Regions from separate parts of the Lysinibacillus sp. JNUCC 51 genome, predicted to be linked through region 1. Evidence: riboswitches for the same ligand, from Rfam matches in the RefSeq annotation. Region 1 holds a riboswitch; each other region holds the start of a gene.

Region 1 (4,217 bases):
AAACTAATTTAGTTTGAGTATTGATTGAAAAACACTTTACCGATCTACCAGTAGGCGCTTTAAATTGATTCTAGGTTGGTAGCTTTTCGAACACTTTTCTTATTTCCTAGTATAAAACAAGGAATTAAATAAGTCAATAATACTTATAAAATTACTAGGTATTGATTTTATAAAATTTCAGTTACTTCACCAAATGAGGTGAGCGGATGATGTAGCAACGTTTGACGCATTACCAAATGAGGACAATCGAATGAGAAAATACGTAAACGCTACAACATTAGCCAATGTATTTTTTATTAAGCTTCTACTTCTTGTTGTGAAGCTGTTACTTGTTCAATTGCTTGTTCTAAATCTGCAATAATGTCCTCTACTGCCTCTAAACCGATGGATAAGCGGATGAGCGACTCAGTTACACCAGTTTGGATTAGCTCTTCAGCTGATAGTTGCTGATGTGTAGTAGATGCTGGATGAATAATTAATGATTTAGCATCCCCTACATTTGCTACGTGCGAGAATAATTTCACACTATCTATTAATTTACGCCCTGCTTCACGTCCACCTTTAATACCAAATGTAAGCACTGAACCGAAGCCATTTTTCAAATATTTTTTAGCTAAATTATAAGTAGGGAAATCTTCTAAGCCGTTGTAATTTACATATTCCACAGATGGGTGGTTTCGTAAATATTCAGCTACCGCTAATGCATTTTCATTGTGTTTAGGAATACGCAAATGAAGCGTTTCTAAACCTTGTAATAAATTAAATGCTGCATCTGCACTTAATGTTGGACCAAAATCGCGTAGTAATTGCACGCGCAGTTTTGTGGCGAATGCTGCATCTGCTGTGTCAATACCATAACGCAAACCGTGATAAGAAGCATCTGGCTCAGTAAAGCCTGGGAAACGTCCACGAGTCCAATCGAACTTTCCTGCATCTACTACAACGCCACCTAAAGTTGTTCCATGACCACCAATCCATTTTGTTGCGGAATGAACAACGATATCTGCACCGTAGTCAATTGGTGTAGAGCCATATGGTGACGCAAATGTGCTATCAATAATTAATGGCAAGCCATTTTCATGTGCGATATTTGCTACTGCTTCAATATCTAGTACCTTTAAACTTGGGTTACCGTAAATTTCAGCGAACACGGCCTTTGTTTTATCAGTAATAGCAGCACGGAAATTTTCTGGATTTGTTTCGTCTACAAAAATTGTTTTAATTCCGTAGTTTGGTAGTGTATTTGCGAATAAATTATAAGTACCTCCGTATAAAGAGCTACCTGCAACAATTTCATCGCCTGCCCCTGCAAGATTTAAAATGGAAAATGCGATAGCTGCTGCACCTGATGAAAGTGCTACTGCTGCTGTACCGCCTTCTAATAAAGCGACACGTTTTTCAAAAACATCTACAGTTGGGTTTGTAATTCGTGTGTAAATATTACCGGCTTCCTCTAAAGCAAAAAGACGTTGCGCATGAGCAGTGTCTTTAAAAACGAAAGCCGTTGATCGATATACCGGTACTGTTCGTGATCCTGTTACCGGGTCTGGCTCTTGCCCACCGTGTAACAGCAATGTTTCAGGTTTAAACTTTGTCATTGTATACCTCCAAATGGTTATTTTTTTACGATGGTACCGGAGATGAGGAGGATTTTTTCAGTAGAAAACAAAAACCCTCTTCAGCTAAGAAGAGGGTCGCGGTTGCAAGTTTTCCTCCCCTTATCTGCCAGATCCAATAAGAATCTGTAGGAATTAGCACCTTAGCAAGTTCGTCACTTACTGGTTGCCGGGCATCATAGGGCCTATCCCTCCGCCGCTCTTGATAAGAGTATATGAGATTCAATTTCCATCGTTGTTACACAGTATAAACATAGACTTTTTCTCTGTCAACACTAAAATTTTATTTTTTCCGAAACTTCTGTCTGCTTTTTTACGTATTACGAACGCATACACTATTTTAGTATTTACATAGCCTATCACCAAAACATGGGGTTGATTTCCGTTCCGACCAAGCACTTTTCTGGGGGCGTCCAGTCTCCACAACAATCAACTTCAGAGCATATGTTATAACAAATGTCATTTCTAACTTTTAGTGATGAGCTTATTTGGAAAGGAGGACTTTTATGATAAAAGCCGTTATTATTTTTCTTCTTGTTGGTTATTTGATTGGCTGTATTCACGGCTCTAAAGTTGCTCAGTTTTTATCCGGAGTTGATTTAAAAAAGACTGGTCATGGCAATGCTGGTGCCTCTAATGCAACACTTTCCCTTGGCTGGAAATACGGCATATTAGTTGCACTAATCGATATCGGTAAAGGTGTCGCAGCAATAATCGGTGCACAAGCTTATTTAGCAGATATAACACAATTAACAGAAGTACAAGTTTGGCTCTTCACCTATATTGTAGCTGCCGGTGTCATTCTAGGTCATAATTTCCCATTTTATATGGGCTTCAATGGCGGCAAAGGAACTGCCTCAATCATAGGGATATTACTCGCGATTGATTGGAAAATTTGCTTATTCGCACTCATTTTATTTGTTATTTTTTCTTTTGTGACAAATTATTTAATTGTCGGTGTACTTGAATTTTATCTCGTTTTTTGTACAGTCACATTTTTATGGATTCCTGGAACAGTCCCGACGATTATAGCTCTATTACTTTTTTGTATAGCAATCATTTTGCATATCGAAAATATTAAGCGCTTAATGCTAGGAACTGAGCCTAAAGTGACTTCAGCATTCAACAAGAATAAATAATATCATTTTCGTCTTTTCTATGACCGTATATTTTCTCGTAACTGCCTGTTATTGCTATAAATAGAGGGTATTTCACACAGTAGTCTTTTTACAATAAATTGACAAATTAACTTTCTTAATAAAGCATTTTACTAGCCGATGTTATAGAAAATTGCAGTAATGTTTGTAGAAAGGATGAAAAAGTATGTCTACTTCTGAACAAGCAAAACCGAAACGTAATTTAAAGCCACTCTGGATTGCATTAGCGTTCGCATCCCTAATCATCATAACTTTTTTACCGAACAACGGCGATTTACCTGTAGCTGGACAACGAGCTTTGGCTATTTTAGCTTTCGCGGTCATCCTTTGGGTTACAGAAGCAGTTTCCTATCCCGTTAGCTCTGCCATGATTATTGCTCTCGTTACAATCTTACTAGGGTTAGCTCCGTCAATGGACGATCCAACGAGAGTACTAGGAACATCGGATGCATTAAAACTGGCGTTAAGTGGATTCAGTAACTCTGCAGTTGCACTAGTAGCCGCAGCTCTTTTCTTAGCAGCAGCCATGCAAATTACGAATTTACATAAACGACTTGCGCTATGGATACTTTCACTAGTAGGAACAAAAACGAAAGCTATTGTTTTCGGTGCTATTTTAGTATCTATTGCACTCGCATTCTTTGTTCCTTCTGCTACTGCACGTGCTGGCGCAGTTGTGCCAATACTACTTGGAATGGTAGCAGCATTTGGTTTACCACGTGATAGTCGACTTGCTGCTCTACTTGTCATTACATCTGTGCAAGCTGTCTCTATTTGGAATATCGGTATTAAGACGGCAGCAGCTCAAAATATGGTCGCTTTAAACTTCATCAAAGAACAGTTTGGTGTGGATATTTCTTGGGGTGCTTGGTTACTTTATGCTGCCCCCTTCTCAATCATCATGTCAGTCGCTCTATTTTTCATTATGATTACACTAATTAAGCCTGAAACAAGCAATATTGAAGGTGGTAAAGAAGTAATCAAAAAACAGCTTGCGGAACTTGGTCCATTAAAAGCTCCCGAAATTCGATTGATCATAACATCGGTAGTTTTACTATTTTTCTGGGCTGCTGAGGGCAAACTTCACCCGTTCGATACGACAACGGTCACAATCGTTGCAATTGCTATTTTATTAATGCCAAAAATTGGAGTCTATTCATGGAAGCAAGTTGAATCACATATTCCCTGGGGTACAATTATCGTCTTTGCTGTAGGAATTATGCTAGGAACGGTCTTGCTTAATACAAAAGGTGCATCGTGGTTATCTGATAAAGTATTCGGTTCACTCGGTTTAGATTCTATGCCAATTCTAGCAACAATTGCGCTAGTTACTCTATTTAATATTCTTATTCATTTAGGCTTTGCGAGTGCAACAAGCTTAGCATCTGCACTTATACCGGTATTTATCGTTTTAGCCTCAACATTAACGACTAATGTCGATCAG
Region 2 (4,217 bases), 1.4 Mb from region 1:
ATATAGTCGCCATTAATGTTACATCTGTGCGATTACGTTGGAAACCATCTAAGAATGCTAAGTTTCCTAGACCCCCTGCACCGATAATACCTGCCATTGCAGTATAGCCAACAAGTGCTACAGCCGTTACAGTAAGACCAGAAATAAGCGCTGGTAAAGATTCCGGAATTAATACTTTCCAAATAATTGTTGACGTTTTGGCACCCATTGAACGAGCTGCTTCAATAACACCTTTATCAATTTCACGTAAAGCAATTAATACCATTCGCGCATAGAATGGTGCAGCTCCAATAATTAATGCTGGTAAAGCCGCGTCTGCGCCACGAATCGTGCCGAGTAAAAATTTCGTAAATGGAATTAATAAGATAATCAAAACGATAAATGGAATCGAACGGAAAATGTTAACGATTGATCCTGTTAAAAAGTTCACAATTTTATTGGCCCATAGTTGGTTGGGACTTGATAAAAATAATAAGATTCCAATCACTAATCCAAGTATAAATGTGATGACCGTAGAAATTGTTGTCATGTACAATGTTTCATACGTAGCGTCCCACATTTTTTCCCAGTCGACATTCGGAAAAAGACTAGTTAGCATTTGCAATCACCTCCGTTTGTACTTCGACTGTATTTAAGTAGCTAAGTGCAGCAGCAACATTGGCCTCTGAGCCATCAATTTGCACAATAAGTGTACCGTACGCTCCATTTTTCGTTTGCGAAATATTTCCATGTACAATACTTACTTCTACATCAAACTGTTTCACAAGATGTGAAATGACAGGCTGCTCTGTTTTTTCTCCTACAAAGATTAGCTTAACAAGTTGTCCCTCAGGATAATTTGCTTTAATTTGTGCCACAGTTTCCTGAGTTTCCTTCGTATCTGTAATTTGAGAAACGAATTTTTTCGTAATGGCTGCTTGTGGAGCTTGGAATACTTGTAATACTTCACCACGTTCTACAATTTCTCCAGCTTCCATAACCGCTACACGATGACAAATTTTACGAATAACATGCATTTCATGTGTGATTAACACAATCGTTAGACCTAATCGTTCGTTAATATCGACAAGTAGATCAAGGATAGCATCCGTTGTCTCTGGATCGAGTGCGGATGTGGCCTCATCACATAACAATACCTCTGGATTATTAGCAAGTGCACGAGCGATACCTACCCGTTGCTTTTGTCCCCCTGATAGTTGTGATGGATATGCTTTATCGCGCCCTTCCAAACCAACTAGTGTAATCAATTCTTTCACACGTGCTTCACGTTTTGCCTTTGGAACACCTGCGATTTCTAGTGGGAAAGCGATGTTTTCCGCAACAGTTCTAGACCAAAGTAAATTGAAATGTTGGAAAATCATACTGACCTTTTGTCTAGCATCTCTGAGCTTCTGCCCCTTTATGGATGAAAATTCCTGATTGTTAACAGTCACCGTACCAGAAGTAGGTTTTTCTAAACCGTTTAACAAGCGAATCATTGTACTTTTACCAGCGCCACTATAGCCAATAATGCCAAAAATTTCTCCTTTATTAATGGAAAGGTTGACGTCTTTGACTGCTATTAATTCGCCATTCGCGGTTTTGTATTTCTTCGTAATATTTTGAAGATTGATCATAGCGAATTCTCCTTTTCTCATATAAAAAACCCCTTCACTTAATAGATAAGTAGAAGGGGTCACGTAGCTTATACGTTAGACCGTTCTCTCATCTTTCAAAGATAAATCTTTGGGTGATTTGGCACCTTTTCACGATTGTGATGGTTGCCGGGCTTCATAGGGCACTTCCCTCCGCCGCTCTTTATAAGAGTTCGATATATTTATTGTTTTTTTAATATATTTGTTACTTTACCACGCGATTAATATTCAGTCAATTAGTTTTTTAATAATTCGTATAAATATGGTACGGATTGAAAGGCATAAACCTTTTCTGTTACTTCTCCGCCTTCACATACGAGTAAACATGGTACACTTTCGATTTTATTATCATAAGCTATTTGCTCTATAAAATTAATATTCGCTTTTCCGACCTGAAGCTGTGGCAGCAATTGTTCAACAACCATCATCATTTTCGATGCAACTGCACACGTTCCACACATTGGTGTATATAAATAAAAAGCAGCCTTTTCACCTGACTGGATAACCGCGTTCCACTGCTCTTTTGACCATTCTTCCATCTTTTTTCACGCAACCTTACAAAATATATTCATTATGGATTGAGAAATGCGCACGAAGCAATATCGCCGCTAATACTTTCCTCGGAGTTGTCTCAACTTCCTTATATGTTGGCATCGTACGTAAATGCTCAGCCTCTGGATAATGTCTGTCCATTAATGCCCGTAGCTTATTTCCCGATGTATCTGCATCAAAAAATGTATAAAGCTCGCAACCCTCATACGGATCGAGTAGCTCTTCTAATTGATGCACACCAATTGTTCCATTTGTACAAAGTATTTTTACGTCTTCATTTAAAATAGGTTCAATTTGAAGTTTATCCGATCGGCCTTCAACAATTAAGCATTTTCCCTCGAACATCACGCCACCCCCATTTAGACATATCCCTTATATTCATTATATCAATAAACTTTGTCGTTGATACAGTTAGACACCTACTGATAAGGGAATATACTTGCATTTACTTCACCAACTATAGTGGAAGAATGAATGAAGATAATAAAAAACGTCGGTAGTTTCCGACGTTTTTCTATTATTGGCTTGTCTTATTCAGCAATCATTTCTTCGTATTGCTCAGCTGTCATAAGTTTTTCAACTTCTGATGCATCAGCAGGCTCTACAACGATCATCCATGCTTTTTCATATGGTGATTCATTAACGAATTCTGGGCTATCTTCTAAATCTGCATTTACTTCAACTACTGTACCTGAGATTGGTGCATATAATTCAGAAACTGTTTTTACAGATTCTACGCTACCGAATGGATCATCAGTTTTGATTTCGTCTCCAACTTGTGGAAGTTCAACGAAAACGATATCTCCAAGTTCAGCTTGTGCGAAATGAGAAATACCGATACGTACTTTACCATCTTCTACTTTTACCCATTCGTGCTCTTCAGAGTAACGTAAGTCTTTAGGTGTGCTCATGCAAAAAACCCCTCCATAAATATGTAATATATTCACTTTCAGTGTGCCATACTTCTTGCATAAAAACAAGCAAGAATCAATTATATCTCGGCATAATTGTGTTTGGATTCGGCTTTGTTTTTGCACAAAGAACTCTTTCCGATTCCGTGACATCCGCCGGAGGCTTTAACTTCTTTCAGCGGTTGTTTGAAAAGTGACTTATAACCGTATTCATCTCACCAACTATAGAGGTGGGAGACTGCTTAAACAAGTTAAAAGTGGTTATTTCCAAGCTTGCTCAAAATCTGATTCTTTAAACCCTAAAGTAACTTTTTTTCCATCGGTTACAATCGGACGTTTAATCAACATACCATCTGATGCAAGCAGTTCAAGCTGCTCCTCTTCAGTCATTTCAGCGAGCTTATCTTTCAAGCCAAGCTCACGATATTTCATACCAGAAGTATTAAAAAATTTCTTTAAAGGTTGTCCACTAGCTTGCCATAAGTTTGATAATTCGTCCTTTGTAGGTGGTTGTTCGACAATGTGTACCTCTTCGTATGATACCCCATTATCATTTAGCCATTTCTGAGCTTTTTTACAAGTAGTACATTTCGGATATTGAATTAGTTGAATCGTCATTTATAGGCTCCTCTACTATCATTTTTAGGAACTACATTTTCAGTGTATCCCTCATTTTCTGTAGTATACCATCATAACTGTTACGAGCCAAAATGAAACTCATCATATTAAAATGTGGGGTTGATTTCGTTCCACGCTGGGCGCTTTCCTGTGGGCTAGCGTTTAGCCGCTTCCTCCGCTTCGCTTCGTGTAGACGAAACCCTTTTACTATAAAACAAATGTCAGAGGTTGCTTACTTTGCGTATTAGTTGAATGGAGAAGACTGCGCGACAAAGGATTCACACACAGTTTGTGTATGAATCTTTTTTTGCTCTTTTGCAGGTGAATGTCGATAAAATTCATAAGTTGGGTGATAAATCGTGAAAGTTGGTCGATAAATTTCAAAAGTTGGTCGATAAAACGTAAAAGTTGGTAGATAAATTTTAAAAGTTGGTAGATAAAACTTAAAAGTGTTGGCTAAAACCATCACGTCCTGTGATAACGCCTTCGAAACCAACATCCT
Region 3 (4,217 bases), 700 kb from region 1:
AAGCACTTGCTTTTGGTGATGGAGATAATGATATTGACATGCTGGAGCAGGTTGGCTTCGGTATTGCAATGGGCAATGGGAGCGAAGCATTAAAAAAAGTCGCTGACTATGTAACGAAGAAATCAACTGAGGATGGTATTGATTTTGCTCTACGTGAGCTACACATAATTTAATGGAGTAAAATGTATTAATCCATAATACTCATAATGTTGTCTCCTTTGAGTTATGATAAAGCTAACTATTAAAAATTATTATGCCTTAGGTGGGATGGATTTATGGCGCATCACGTGCAATCTCTAATTGAACATTATGGATATTTTGGTATCATTCTTATCCTAGTAGGGGGAATTGTCGGGCTGCCACTTCCTGATGAAATATTTTTGACATATGTAGGATATTGCGTAGATCGTGAAACTCTTGCGCATATTCCAGCATTAATCAGCGCTATGATAGGTGCAGCGGGGGGAATTACCCTGAGCTACTATATAGGCTATAAATTCGGGCTACCTTTATTACGAAAATACGGTTCGAAAGTCCATATTACTGAACAGAAAATCGATTTTACTAAAAATTTATTTAAAAAAATTGGACCAGTATTATTATTAATAGGGTATTTTATTCCTGGTGTACGTCATCTTACAGCTTATATTGCGGCTATCAATAATTATCCTTTTAAAAAATTTGCTTTCTTTGCTTATACGGGAGCAACTATATGGACATTTACTTTTATTACTTTAGGAAAAGTACTTGGAGAGAAATGGCATTATGTTGCATTTTATTTATCCCACTACAGTATTTATCTCATAGTATTGTTTTTAATAATTATGTTGATCGTTTATTTTGTTTTCAAAAGAAAGAATTCACCAAAATAATTTATAAGGAAAGGTCTGGTTCAATTTTTATTGAATCAGACCTTTTGCTTTATTAAGGTAATATTGCGAATGAACGGACAGGGAATCCAGATGCTTTTTCAGGCTTCGGTACAATATTGAATATAACAGCGCCTTTTGGAGGTAACTTATCTAAATTTGTCATAAGCTCAATTTGGTAAGTATCTTGCTCTAGCACAAAGTATTCGCCGTCTAACTTACCATTTTTACGAAAATCTGCTGCCGAATCCGTATCAAAAGTTTCGTGGCCAATAGCGCTTACTTTTCGTTCGTTGAATAAAAACTGTAATGCTTCTAATCCCCAGCCAGGAAGATGATTATTGCCATCTGCATCTTTGTTACTGAAAGACTCTTTATCTGGCCAACGTTTACTCCAATCTGTACGCAACGCAACAAAGGTACCTGTTTCAATTTCCCCGTATTCGGCTTCAAATTTAAGAATATCCTGAACACTTAACGTGTAGTCGTTATTAACTTCGGCTTCCTTCGATTTATCAATAACGATTAGTGGTAGCACTAGTTCTTTTAGCTCCAATTCCTCTAAATAGCGTGTATCTCGCACAAAATGGATAGGTGGGTCGATATGTGTTCCGTATTGCCCTGGGAAAGTGAATTGCTGTGCAAAGAAGCCATCATCATGTGAAAATAATGTTTCAAATTTTGCATCATCAAACATAAAGAAATGTGGAGAATTTGGACCAAATGTATGTGTTAAATCTACCCATTCTTTCGATTTCAATAGTTGAATTGCTTGTAAAAGTTCGTTTGCCATAATATTTCCCTGCTTTCTGTTAATTATTTTGAATGTAACAATAAAAAAGAGTCCTCCTTGTAGAAGAGGACTCTTGTGCAAAGCAAATGCAGTAAGTCTTCTCATCTCTCAAGGCTGAATTTTGCCAAGTTGGAATTAGCACCATACACTATAGGCTGGTTGCTGAGACTTCATAGGGCCAATCCCTCCGTCTCTCTTGATAAGAAAATGCGATATAAGAATTTTCAGAAATAAATTTTACAAATACTTTAGCATATTTATTTATAGTTTACAAGTTCAATAGGGATACATGGTTAAAATACATAAAGAGCTAAAGGCAAAAAAAGAGGCCCTCATCAAAGGACCAACTCTTCACCAACCCAAAATTAGTGTTAGCTTACAACAGCTAATTTCAGTAAATGTTATTCGAAGTCCATCTGGTGTGTAGGTAGTTTCGAATTTTATAGTAATGCCTGTTGATGCAATTAACTTTTCAACTTCTGTTTTATTTGATTGTTGTGCTGCGTTCATAAGATCGTGCGCAAATTGCTCTGATTCATCAATTTTATCCGTAAGTAATTTTGCTTGCTGCATAAGAACCTTGATCTGTTTCGCGGAAGTCTTCAATTTCTTTGTATTGACGATTGGGAATGGACTTCTATTCGTTGTGTTTGTCGGCATTGCTAGATAGCTAGAAGGGTGTTGAATTGTTGGTTGATTGGCCATTACCCATGCCGGATAATAATTAGGATAGACAAAATACGGATAAGGATTGTAATACAACTAAATTCCTCCTATCCTATAGCTGATACTTTATCTTATGTACAATAAAGAATTTCGGTGTTAACGGCTGATGCTTTGAAAATCATGAGAAAAATGAGCTCAAGTGGAAAATGAAAAGGAGTATGATCCGATTAGACGGATTTCACTAGCCTTATGATTATTAAGCTCTTTTGGGACTTAGTTCTCGGCATTAGAATTTTTTATGGCCTATTTTGACGATACTTTCCTTAAAATAGGATAAAAACAAAAAGGAAGCCTTATGTCTGGTTAAGGCTTCCTTTCATTATTTTTATCCTAGAGAGAACTAGTGCTTATTTCTATCAAAGAGTAACCATAGTAACGTAGTAACTGCCGCAACGATCACCATACCGAATCCGTATATAGGAGTATGAGCTAATGATTGTTGGCGAACGATGATTCCTCCAATGTATGATCCTAGAAAAATACCAATGTTAAAGGCCGAAATATTTAATGCTGAAGCCATTGAAATAGCTGATGGTATATATTTTTCTGAAATCTGAACGGCATAAAGCTGTAATCCCGGTACATTCATAAACATAAATAGCCCCATAATTAAGACCATTATTAATCCACCAATTGATGATTCTAAAAAGAAGTTGATGCCGAGTAGCGCTAATGCTAAGCCAATAAGGATAATAAAAATAGAACGTAAAGGGTTATTATTCGCAAAATGACCACCTAATGTATTACCGATGGCAACACAAATACCGTATACAACTAAAATCACGACTATTGCTTTAGGTGAGTAGCCCATATACTGCTCTAAAATAGGAGAAATATACGTATACACTACGAATGCGCCACCATATCCAATTGCAGTAATAAAGAGAATTAATAGCATTCTTATATTTCCTAATACTTTCCCGATATCTCGAATAGATATTGGATCCCCTTTAGTTAATTGACTAGGTACAAGTAGGGCATTACTAATTAAGCCAATAATACCTATGATAACTATGAAAATGAACGACATTCGCCAATCAGTTATTTGTCCAATAAAAGTTCCTAGTGGGACACCAGTCACAGTTGCTAATGTTAGTCCTGTAAACATAAAAGCTATTGCACTTGCTCGTTTATTAGGTGCCACAACATCTGCAGCTATAACAGAGGCAATGGACATAAACACGCCATGTGCCAATGCTGAAATAACACGCCCAGTTAGTAGTAATGAGAATGAGGGTGCTAAGGCTGCAAGTAAGTTACCAATAATAAACAGCACCATAACGAGCAGTAACACATTTTTGCGACTAAGGCGCGATGTTAATGCTGTTAAAAGAGGTGCACCAATAGTTACACCTAGTGCATATATGGATACGGTTAAACCCGCAGTACTTAAAGTTATATCAAAATCTTTTGTAATTAATGGAAGCAGTCCGACACTTATAAATTCTGTAGAGCCGATACCAAATGCACTAATCGCAAGCGCGAGTAATGTTAGTTTGGCATTCGGCACTTTTGTATCTTTCATTCTAATAATATCTCCTTTGATTTTTTTTATAGTATATAGTAATATTCATATACACCTAAAAGTTATATAGGGTACTTTTAGTTACTTTTGAATATTACAGGGGGTTTACAATGCGAAAAGCTTATAATATTGGTGTTGAAGCCACTCTTGAAGTCATTGGGGGCAAATGGAAACCTATTATTCTTTGTCATCTTAACCACCATGGTAAGATTCGTACGAATGAATTTCGCCGACTTATCCCAGGTATTTCGCAAAAAATGCTAACGAGCCAATTACGTGAATTAGAGCAGTCTGGGTTAATTAA
Region 4 (4,217 bases), 960 kb from region 1:
CCAAGTTCAGGAGAAAAACTTAGATGTAAAACTTGTACTTGTTGAAAAAAATACATACCTTGGTGGCAAGATTCACTCTGCATATGAACAAGGCTTCATCATGGAAACAGGAGCAGATTCTATTGTAGCTCGTCATAAAGGTGTCATGGAGTTAGTAGAGGAACTAAATTTTGAACAAAATCTTGTGTACAACGAAACAGGTATTTCGTATATTTACACAAATAATGAGCTACATGCCATCCCAGCAGACTCAACGTTCGGTATTCCTATGAGCTTGCAATCTCTTGAGGAAAGCACGCTTGTATCAGAGGAAGGTAAAAAAGTAGCATTAAAGGATTTAACAATGCCAAATGAAAGGTTTACAAAGGAAAGCTCGATTGGGGAATTTTTAACGTATTATTTAGGTGAGGAGCTTGTTCAGAACCAAATAGCTCCTGTACTTGCAGGTGTATATTCTGGAGATTTAAATCAACTTTCAATTGCTTCTACTTTACCGTATTTAATCGATTACAAAAACGATTACGGTAGTATTATTAAAGGTTTCGATGCAAACAGAGAACAATTTGTGAAAGCAGCCAATAAAAAATTTATTTCATTTAAAAATGGTTTATCATCACTAATTGATCGATTTGAAGAAACATTAACGGATGTAGAAATTATAAAAGGGATTGCCACTACTAGCGTTAAAAAGCAGGAGAATCAATATTCTGTTACATTAGCAAACGGTAAAATGATTGAAGCAAATCATATTGTATTGGCACTGCCAAATGAATCGGTAAAAAGCTTATTACAGGATGGATCTTTGAACTACTATTTTGAACAATTTAATACGGCATCCGCCATTACTATTTATTTAGGGTTTGATGTACCCGATAATAGATTACCTGCAGATGGAACAGGCTATATTGTGTCACATAATTCGGATGTTATATGTAATGCAGCAACGTGGACTAGTCGCAAGTGGAAACACACTTCAGCAGAAGGGAAATTACTTGTACGACTTTTTTATAAGAGCATTAACCCTGAGTATGAGAGATTGCGTATGATGACAGATGAAGAGTTAGCTGCAGTTGCTCTTGAGGATGTAAGAAAAAGCTTGGGGATTGAGGAGAAACCAACTGTTGTTGGCGTGACAAAATGGATCGACCAGATGCCGAAGTACGACTTGGCACATCGTGAAGCATTGCAAGGCCTCTCACAAGAACTTGAGAAAAACTATCCAAATTTATCAATAGCGGGATGCTCTTATTTTGGAGTAGGCATAGGCGCATGTATTCAAAATGGTAAAAAAATTGGTGAAGAACTTGCTGGAAAACTATCGTAAATGTTTGATATAAATCAAAATATAATATTTTTCGTAAAAATTATCCTTTGTTCAGTGAAATAGTCTTGACTCAATCGTCTGTAAACGTTATGATTCTTTTAATTATTTAAAAAATTCATACTAAATTCTTATCAAGAGAAGCTGAGGGACTGGCCCTATGAAGCTTCAGCAACCAACTTTATTGTCAGGTGCTAAATCCAGAAGACCGTTGTGTCGAAGATGAGAAGGAAAACAATTACGAAACGTTAAAGCCTTCTTTTTTTGTGAAAGAAGGCTTTTTTATTTTAACTTCTTTCAGCTGAAGTCTCCCACCTCTATAGGTGGTGAGATGAATCCGGATTTAAGTTACTTTTCAGCGGGTGTCCATACATCCGCTGAAATAGAGGAACTCAGGCTAAGTGCTTCACGTCCTGTGAAAACGCCTGAGTGACCAACGTCGTGTTGGCCTAAAGCCTCCGGCGGATGTTACGGAATCGGAAAGGAGTACTTAGAGGATGTTAGCCTAAAATCATCGCATCCATGCGATAACGGCTAACTGACCTGCATCTGTAATAACGCCACGTCCTGTGGCATTACCGAAATGACCGACATCGTGTCGTCCCTCACGCAGGCCTAAGCACAAAGCCGATTCTGGACGCAATTACGGCGAGGCATAATTGATATAGATAAGGGAAGAGAGGCTAATTTTATGGGATTGATTGAAAGGTTAAAAACGCATGTTCTTACAGCAGATGGTGCAATTGGTACGGTTTTGTACGGCTATGGCTTGGAGTACTGCCATGAGGAAATGAATGTACAGAGACCTGAATTAATTGAAAAGATTCATAGAGAATATATAGCAGCTGGTGCAGATATTATTCAAACGAACACATACGGAGCTAATGCCATAAAGTTAGCCCGCTATGGATTAGAATCCCGTGTACAGCAGTTTAATGAAGCCGCTATAACTATTGCGAAACGAGCAGCGGCAGATGGTGGACAATTTGTTCTGGGTACTATTGGGGGAATCCGTGGTATTCGAAAAAGTGACGCAACGTTAGAGCAAATTTTAGCAACTGTTGATGAGCAGGCAACTGTTTTACTTGCAGGAAATCCAGATGGTCTTTTACTTGAAACATATTATGATTTTGAAGAGCTAACAGCGACTTTATCAATGCTACGAGCTAAAACGGAATTACCTATCATTGCGCAAGTTTCTATGCACGAGCCCGGAATATTACAAAATGGAATGAGCTTAAATAACGCCTTACATGAACTTGAAGCGTTAGGCGCTGATATCGTGGGTGTTAACTGTCGTTTAGGTCCTCACCATACTATACAAGCATTTGAAGGTGTAGAGCTTCCTGAGAAGGCATTTATGTCAGCGTATCCGAACGCCTCTCTTCTTGATTTGGAGGATGGCCGTGTCGTTTATGAGTCGGAGGCAGATTATTTTGGCCGAGCGGCTGTAGAGCTTCGTGATCAAGGGGTACGTTTAATTGGTGGCTGTTGTGGTACGACACCAAAGCATATTGCCTCAGCGAAAAAGTACTTAGAAGAGCTATCACCGGTTGAGGAAAAGTATGCAAAGCCAGAAAAAGTAGAGGTTGTCCGTGAGGCAGAGCCAGCAAATTATGAACCCTTACATATAAAAGTAAAACGCGAACGCTCGATTATTGTGGAGTTAGATACACCGAGACATTTAGAAATTGAAGGCTTTATTGAAGGTGCAAAAAAAATATATGAGGCGGGCGCGGATGTAGTCATGATGGCAGATAATTCACTCGCTTCTCCAAGGATTAGTAATGTCGCAATGGGTGCCTTGCTGAAAGAAACGCACGGGGTACGCCCGTTGACACACATAACATGCCGAGATCGTAATTTAATTGGTCTTCAATCACATTTAATGGGATTAAATGCACTAGGGATTCATGATATTTTAGCAGTTACTGGAGATCCGACAAAGGTAGGCGATTTCCCAGGAGCAACTAGCGTTTATGACGTATCTTCAATGGAGCTAATTCAATTAATAAAACAGTTAAATGAAGGTGTATCGTTCTCAGGGAAACCACTTCGTAAAAAGGCAAATTTCTCTGTAGCGGCTGCATTTAATCCTAATGTACGTGTACTAGATCGTGCTGTCTCTCGATTAGAGAAGAAAATTGAACATGGGGCAGATTATTTTATTTCACAGCCTGTTTATACAAAGGAAAAAATCGTGGAAATTTACGAGGCGACAAAGCATTTAGAAACTCCAATTTATATAGGTATTATGCCAGTAACGAGCTATAAAAGTGCGGAGTTCTTACACCATGAAGTCCCAGGCATCAAACTATCTGATGATGCGTTATCACGTATGAAGGCTTGTGGCGATGATAAGGAACGCGCAACACTAGAAGGGATTGCAATTGCCAAGGAATTAGTAGAAGTAGTAGCGGAATATTTCAATGGAATTTACCTCATCACACCATTTTTACGCTATGATATGACGCTAGAATTAATGAAATTTATTGAGCAATTGGATGAACAGAAAAAAGGGGTAAGTATAAATGGCTAAGCACTTGATTGAAGAGCAACTAGAAAAACGAATTTTAATTCTTGATGGCGCAATGGGTACAATGCTACAAAATGAAAATTTATCAGCAGAGGATTTTGGCGGCGAGGAATATGATGGCTGTAATGAAAATCTTGTACTAACTAGACCAGATGTGCTTGAAAAAGTTCATAGAAAATATTTAGAGGCTGGAGCAGATATTATTTGTACAAATACATTTGGAGGTACACCACTTGTATTAAATGAATATGATCTTGGTGCGAAGGCAGAAGAAATTAACAAACGTGCTGTAGAAATTGCACGTAAAGTAGTAGATGCGTTTTCAACATCCGATTGGCCACGTTTTGTAGCTGGGGCAAT

Evidence for each region. A riboswitch is a leader RNA that binds a small molecule or an ion and turns the genes downstream of it on or off. The one in region 1 is predicted to bind S-adenosylmethionine.
Region 2: linked by a shared signal. The riboswitch ahead of JNUCC51_RS16405 (methionine ABC transporter ATP-binding protein) and the one ahead of JNUCC51_RS09735 (O-acetylhomoserine aminocarboxypropyltransferase/cysteine synthase family protein) in region 1 are both predicted to bind S-adenosylmethionine.
Region 3: linked by a shared signal. The riboswitch ahead of JNUCC51_RS13125 (cyclase family protein) and the one ahead of JNUCC51_RS09735 (O-acetylhomoserine aminocarboxypropyltransferase/cysteine synthase family protein) in region 1 are both predicted to bind S-adenosylmethionine.
Region 4: linked by a shared signal. The riboswitch ahead of JNUCC51_RS14410 (bifunctional homocysteine S-methyltransferase/methylenetetrahydrofolate reductase) and the one ahead of JNUCC51_RS09735 (O-acetylhomoserine aminocarboxypropyltransferase/cysteine synthase family protein) in region 1 are both predicted to bind S-adenosylmethionine.

Annotation. Positions count from the first base shown of each region.
Region 1 covers NZ_CP065545.1:2,016,976-2,021,192, forward strand. The annotation lists gene JNUCC51_RS09735 (O-acetylhomoserine aminocarboxypropyltransferase/cysteine synthase family protein) at 297-1,598, opposite strand; SAM riboswitch class I at 1,716-1,828, opposite strand; gene JNUCC51_RS09740 (glycerol-3-phosphate acyltransferase) at 2,123-2,755, shown strand; gene JNUCC51_RS09745 (DASS family sodium-coupled anion symporter) at 2,940-4,217, shown strand, end outside.
Region 2 covers NZ_CP065545.1:3,412,181-3,416,397, reverse strand. The annotation lists gene JNUCC51_RS16410 (methionine ABC transporter permease) at 1-598, opposite strand, end outside; gene JNUCC51_RS16405 (methionine ABC transporter ATP-binding protein) at 588-1,616, opposite strand; SAM riboswitch class I at 1,702-1,806, opposite strand; gene JNUCC51_RS16400 (thioredoxin family protein) at 1,871-2,173, opposite strand; gene JNUCC51_RS16395 (toprim domain-containing protein) at 2,190-2,531, opposite strand; gene gcvH (glycine cleavage system protein GcvH) at 2,717-3,097, opposite strand; gene JNUCC51_RS16385 (arsenate reductase family protein) at 3,359-3,715, opposite strand.
Region 3 covers NZ_CP065545.1:2,716,450-2,720,666, forward strand. The annotation lists gene JNUCC51_RS13115 (Cof-type HAD-IIB family hydrolase) at 1-173, shown strand, start outside; gene JNUCC51_RS13120 (DedA family protein) at 276-872, shown strand; gene JNUCC51_RS13125 (cyclase family protein) at 925-1,662, opposite strand; SAM riboswitch class I at 1,761-1,868, opposite strand; gene JNUCC51_RS13130 (YuzC family spore coat inner layer protein) at 2,014-2,424, opposite strand; gene JNUCC51_RS13135 (MFS transporter) at 2,729-3,913, opposite strand; gene JNUCC51_RS13140 (winged helix-turn-helix transcriptional regulator) at 4,024-4,217, shown strand, end outside.
Region 4 covers NZ_CP065545.1:2,974,892-2,979,108, forward strand. The annotation lists gene JNUCC51_RS14405 (protoporphyrinogen oxidase) at 1-1,324, shown strand, start outside; SAM riboswitch class I at 1,450-1,550, shown strand; gene JNUCC51_RS14410 (bifunctional homocysteine S-methyltransferase/methylenetetrahydrofolate reductase) at 2,013-3,860, shown strand; gene metH (methionine synthase) at 3,853-4,217, shown strand, end outside.